Regions from separate parts of the Candidatus Syntrophocurvum alkaliphilum genome, predicted to be linked through region 1. Evidence: predicted binding sites of a transcription regulator. Region 1 holds the regulator's gene; the other holds the start of a gene.
The links. The regulator NrdR, encoded in region 1, represses ribonucleotide reductase genes. The targets are predictions, from matches to a motif close to CACNANATNTNGTG.

Region 1 (3,439 bases):
ATATCACCCTTGTTTTTTAGTTTTTCTTGCTGCATTTGTCCATCCCTTCTTTTTATTTTAAAATTATATTATGTTATCTATAATTTAAAAATTAGTTTTGATTCTACTGCAAAAACCTTATTATCGAAGTAAACATTGAATAATTATAAAAGCTCTTGTATGAATACTATTCTACGCAGTAGAATCAATTTTGAATTTTAAATTTTTAATTCTTAATTAATGATGAAAAGCAAAGCTTTTCTATATATTATATAATATCAATAATAAAGGGAAACTTTGTTTCCCAACCTCAATTAAAAATTAAGAATTGAGAATTAAGAATTGATTCCACTACCAAAACATATTTGCAAAGCAAACGATGAATAATTATAAATAGTTTTGCATAAAGGTTGCTTTCTGCAGTGGAATCAATTTTATCATTAAAGACTATGTATTCCTTTTTTTTAGGGGGAAATTATGTTAACTATAAGCCAAATAGCAAAAAAATTAAATATTACTAACAGACAGGTCCATGACTTAATCAATTATGGTTATTTAACAGTATCAAAAACTAATCACTACCCGAATAAAGGTATAAAATATTTATTTTCAGAATATGAAGTTAATAATCTTGATGTACACTCTTCATTAGCAGAAATTTATGAAAAAAGTAAAAAAAAGAGTATAGGTAATAGGCCAATATGTGACTTTAAAAAAGTTTCACGGACTGTAAATTATTATGAAAATTATTTAGAAAAAATTGCATATTATCCTGAACATGAAGCAAAATTGCTAAAAATTTGTTTTTATTTATTTCATTTAAATCATTATGCAAAAACATTAACAGATTTAAGCTCTAAACTCTATAAACTAAAAAATAAAGTCTTAAATAAAATTTATAATGATAATAAAAATATAATAAAGACCAGTTATCTAATTGGTCCAGATAAAAAGAAAATATGGTTATGCGAAGATTGTAAAGATAATGCACGTACAGCTAATATTACATATACTAAATATATGCAAAAAGAACTTTATTGTACTAAGTGCTTTATTCAGGCAGTAGAAAAAGAATATTACTCCTTAATTGAATTCGTTATACAAATAGATAAATATAAATACGTATTTCATTTACCTAAATCATCTGCACAAAAATGGGTTGCAATTGAAGACCTTCCTAAAAAAAATAGAAATATGGGTAGATATTCAGATAGAATGTATTATTACGGTCGTTCAATAAGTAGAGTTGAAGAAAAGGTTTTCCCTGTTAAGATGATTATTGAAGAATTAAATGATTATCTTAATGATTAACTATTTTTTTAATTGCTCTATTGTTTTAATAAAGCTATTTAAATCAGTAAACTGTCTATAAACTGAAGCAAAGCGTATATAGGCCACTTCATCTAAAATATTAAGCTTGTCCATAACTTTTTCGCCGATAATTAAACTGCTAACTTCGCGTTCATATCTATCTCGTAGGTCCCCTTCTAGTTCTGCAACTAATTTTTCTATCTTTTCCATACTAACAGGTCTTTTTTCACAAGCCTTAGTCACACCATTTAATAGCTTTTCCCTATTAAATTGTTCCCTAATCCCATTCTTTTTTATTACTAAAAAAGGACGCTCTTCAACTCTTTCGTAGGTGGTAAACCTTCTTCTACAATAAACACATTCTCTTCTTCTTCGTATTGAGATTCCTTCTTCACCTGATCTAGAATCAATGACTCTGTTTTCCATTTCTTTACAATACGGGCATTTCACCTAATACCACCTTCTAAATAGTTTTAATTATGCCCTTATTATGACTAATGAAACATTATAATTCAATACTAATAACTCTTAATAAAGATCATCATCGTCAGGTAATCTATTATCTCTATACCGATCTATCTCATTATAGACAGGTACTTCTACTAAAATAACATCTCTTCCTATCCTAATTATTTTATCCCAAGGAACAACAACTTCCTCTCTTTTAGAAAAAATACTAAACCCTCGCATTCTTCCAGGTAGTATAAATGCTAAAATCCTGCCGTTTTCTAAATCCAATTCTATATCAATAATATTTCCTAGTTTCTTTCCATCTAATATATTTATTATTTCTCGATTACGAATATCAGATATTTTCACCACACAAATCCCCCCCTACTAACTGTGGTATATTAATTACACTAAAATTAAAATATACTCATCTACTTATAATTTATGAGAAATTGTTAAAAATGTTTCTGTTTCTTTTAAAAAAATATTTCAACAAAAATATATAATATTTTAAGCAATCTAAAGATTAAATTTATTTTTTAACCATATTCTCCAATATTAAATGTTCAATGTAGTATATTAGGGAAATATATATTCAAGTTTATAGTTATTTTTAACGATATAATCAAAGATTAAATATAATTAAGGGCTGGACTCTAACGAGGAGCCCAATCGATACTGAACGATTGAAGTATCGAAAAGCTAATGTTAAGGAGGACAAATACATATGATGAGGGCTCTTTATACTGCTAGTACAGGTATGCATGCACAGCAGTTAAACGTAGACACACTTGCACACAATATGTCTAATGTAAACACTACTGCATATAAAAAACAAAGGGTTGAATTTCAAGATCTTTTGTACCAAACAATTCGTAGGCCAGCTGCTGGATTTGATGTAAATGAACCAGTTGGACTTGATGTAGGTCTTGGTGTAAAACCTGCTGCAACCCATACCCTATTTACCCAAGGGAATTTTCAAGCAACAGACAATCCACTCGATATTGCAATCAACGGTAATGCTTTTTTTCAAGTAGAAGTACCTGGTTATGATGAGCCATTATATACTAGAGATGGTGCACTCAAAATTGATGCCGAAGGCCAATTAGTTACTTCCGCAGGACACTATTTATTAGGAGTAGATTTTATTGAAGAAGAGGCTTACGATATAACTATTGAAAGTGATGGTACCGTTAGTTATATGATACCAGACGATGATCAACCAATAGAAGCAGGACAAATAGAATTAGCTAAATTTATAAATCCATCTGGTTTAGATAAACTTGGAGAAAACTTATATCAAGAAACAATAAATTCGGGTGAAGCTATATTATGGGATCCACTAGATGATTCAACAGTTAGTTTACAATCTGGTTATTTAGAAGCATCCAATGTTCAAATTGTTGAAGAAATGGTAAATATGATAACTGCTCAAAGAGCATATGAAATTAACTCAAAAGTAATACAATCTTCTGATGAAATGTTACAAACTGCTTCTAATTTAAGGAGATAATAGAAAATGAAAATTAATTCTAGTTTAATAAATACAAAAATAAATAATATTCAAAGTGACTCACAAAGCAAAAATACAAAATCTGAATTTAAAAAACTATTAAATACTGAAATAGAAAAAGATAATAAAAAGGAATTATATAAAGCTTGTCAAGATTTAGAAAGTGTTTTTGTAAATAAAATGTTT
Region 2 (3,439 bases), 1.2 Mb from region 1:
GAAAATTTGCGATCAACAGAATTTATTATTAATATTTGATGAGGTTCAAACAGGAATAGGTAGAACAGGTGAATTTTTTAGTTATCAGACATACGGTGTTACTCCAGACATAATAACACTAGCTAAAGGACTAGGAGGAGGTTTTCCAATTGGTGCAATGTTAGCTACAGATGATGCAGCTAATGGTTTTGCTCCAGGTGATCATGCATCAACCTTTGGAGGTAATTATTTGGCTACAGTAGTAGCAAATGAGGTGGTAGATACAATAAGTGAACAGCAATTTCTTGATAATGTTGATAAAGCCGCAGAGCAACTTTTCAAAGGGATAAATGAATTAAATGATAGTAGAATAAAGAACATTAGAGGAAAGGGTCTAATGCTTGGAATTGAGTTTGATACAGAGGTTAAAGATCTTATTAGTATATGCATGAATAAAGGTCTTCTTTTGATAGGTGCTGGTACTCATGTATTACGCTTTGTACCACCTTTAAATATAAAATCGTTGGAGATAACACAAGCTGTTTCTATATTAAAAGAAGCTTTAAAGGAATGGAATTAAGGGGAGTGAACAATGATAATAAAAGATCATCTAAGGGGAAAACACTTTATTAGTATTCATGATTTTTCAGCCGAAGATATTTTACACATTTTAGAGGTCGGAGCACAGCTAAAAGCAAGACAAAAGAACGAAATACCACATAAAATATTAGAAGGAAAAACTTTAGGTATGATTTTTCAAAAATCATCAACTCGGACAAGAGTTGCTTTTGAAGTAGGAATGTATCAGCTTGGAGGACATGCATTGTTTTTGAGTCCTCGTGACATACAGATAGGCCGAGGAGAAACTATAAAAGATACAGCACAAGTATTATCCCGCATGGTTGATGGTATTATGATAAGAACCTTTGATCATGATGAAGTAATTGAACTAGCTAAGTGGTCTTGTGTTCCAGTAATAAATGGCTTAACAGACTTATTACATCCAACTCAAATAATAGGTGACCTAATGACTATTCAAGAATACAAAGATGAACTAGAAGGCTTAAAATGTGCCTTTATAGGAGATGGAAATAATGTAGCTAATTCTTTATTATTTGGTGGAGCTAAGGTGGGGATGAATATTACAATAGCAACCCCTGAAGGTTTTGAACCTAATGATAAAGTATTAACCTCTGCTAAAGAGGATGCATTAGAAACTGGAGCAAAGCTTGAAGTCATAGAAGACCCATTTGAAGCTGCGCGTAATGCAGATGTAATCTATACAGATGTTTGGGCTAGTATGGGTCAAGAAGATGAAGCTGATGAAAAGGAAAACAAATTTAAAAAATATCAAATAAATGACCATTTATTATCTTATGCTAAGGAAGATGCAATTGTATTACACTGTTTACCGGCTAAAAGAGGTAAAGAAATTACTAACGAAGTAATGGATGGACCTAAATCAGTAGTATTTGAAGAAGCAGAAAATAGACTACATGCTCACAAAGCTATAATGGCGGTATTAATGTAGAAATACTAAAGGCTTTAGTAAACTTGTTTATCTAAAACATAAGTGAAATGAATCGTAGGGGAGAATTCATTCCCTAGACTATAGACTTAGTTGTTTTAACGCAGACAATGAATTCTCTTCTACGTTTAATGGTTATATATTCTATTATAAAGACAAAAACTAGTAACAATCAAAAAGAAATTGGTTAAAACAAGGAGAAATTTGAAAAAATTAGAAGTAATTAAGACAAAAAGCAGAAAGAAAGTCCTGGGACGGGTCAGTTGGCTCGTTTTTATTATTTTTAAGATTTATAAAACGAAATTTTAAGAATCATTGAATAAAACAAACAAATATAAAGGTAATATTTTCTTAAATAGGCTAACTAATCTAACAAGAACTTGTCTTTTTGCTTATAGAATAGGAGAATATTTAAAGCACATATACTGAATATTGTGGTGTAAAATAAAACATACCATATATATTGTGGTTTTCAAAGGGGAAATGATTAGTGGATATAAGTAAGATTATAAAAAGAGATGGTAGTATTGTTGAGTTTGAAAAAGAAAAAATAACTAAGGCCATATGGGGAGCAGCGCAAGCAGTTGGAGGTAAAGATTATCAAACAGCTGTAGAGTTAACAGACAAAGTAGTAGAGATTGCACAATATATAGATGATGAAGAAATATCAACAGTTGAAAAAATTCAGGACTTAGTTGAGCGTGTTCTAGTTAAAAACGGTCACTATAAAACTGCTAAGGCATATATTTTATATCGTAAGCAACGTGCTGATGCTCGTGATGCTAGTCAACTGTTATTAAATAACCAAATTATTTCATCATATCTTGAGAAAAATGATTGGAGAATAAAAGAAAATTCTAACATGACTTATTCCTTACAGGGAATGAATTTTCATATCTCTTCAGTAATAGTATCTCAATATTGGCTTAACCAAATTTATCCAACAGAAGTAAGAGAGGCTCATAATAGTGGAGATTTCCATATACACGACTTAGGAATATTAGGGGTATATTGTGTTGGCTGGGATATTAGAGATTTACTGCAAGAAGGTTTTAAAGGAGTGCGGGGTAAAGTAGCTTCGGGTCCGGCAAAGCACTTTAGATCAGTACTTGGACAGATAGTAAACTTCTTTTTTACCCTTCAGGGTGAAGCAGCAGGAGCACAAGCGTTTTCAAACTTTGATACTCTTTTAGCTCCATTTATCAGATATGATAACCTTGATTATAAGCAAACCAAGCAAGGTCTTCAGGAATTTGTCTTTAATATGAATGTGCCAACAAGAGTGGGTTTTCAAACACCATTTACTAATGTTACCTTAGATTTAAAGGTACCTGAATTTATGAAGGATGAACCAGTAATCATAGGTGGTAAGCATATGGATGCTACTTATGGAGAATTCCAAAAAGAAATGGATATGTTTAACCAAGCATTTGCTGAAGTTATGATGGAAGGAGATGTGGAGGAAAGAGTATTTACATTCCCAATTCCTACCTATAACATTACTGAAGATTTTGATTGGGACAACCCTAACTATGATAAGATTTGGGAGATGACCGCTAAATATGGTATTCCTTACTTTTCAAACTTTATAGGTTCAGATATGAACCCAGAGGATGCTAGAAGTATGTGTTGTCGCTTAAGGCTTGATAATAGAGAGCTTAGAAAACGTGGCGGTGGGCTTTTTGGAGCAAATCCTTTAACTGGCTCCATTGGAGTTGTAACTATTAACATGAGTCGAATAGCATACTTAGCAAGCACCGAAGAGGAATTTTACCAAAGGTTAGCCGAAGTAATGGATAAGGCTAAAACCAGTTTAGAAATAAAGAGAAAAGTTTTAGAAAACTTAACTGAATCAGGTTTGTATCCATATTCACAATTTTATTTAAGAAGCGTCAAAGAGGGATTTGGCCAGTATTGGAAAAACCATTTCTC

Region 2: a site for NrdR is predicted at 1,931-1,944, ahead of SYNTR_RS11100 (ribonucleoside triphosphate reductase). Genes of this name have one in related genera too.

What each region holds. Positions count from the first base shown of each region.
Region 1 is NZ_CP046457.1:1,102,686-1,106,124, forward strand. It holds gene pgeF (peptidoglycan editing factor PgeF) at 1-35, opposite strand, end outside; gene SYNTR_RS05410 (hypothetical protein) at 457-1,290, shown strand; gene nrdR (transcriptional regulator NrdR) at 1,291-1,740, opposite strand; gene SYNTR_RS05420 (YlmC/YmxH family sporulation protein) at 1,819-2,112, opposite strand; gene flgG (flagellar basal-body rod protein FlgG) at 2,468-3,253, shown strand; gene SYNTR_RS05430 (rod-binding protein) at 3,260-3,439, shown strand, end outside.
Region 2 is NZ_CP046457.1:2,275,612-2,279,050, forward strand. It holds gene SYNTR_RS11090 (aspartate aminotransferase family protein) at 1-559, shown strand, start outside; gene argF (ornithine carbamoyltransferase) at 572-1,510, shown strand; gene SYNTR_RS11100 (ribonucleoside triphosphate reductase) at 1,998-3,439, shown strand, end outside.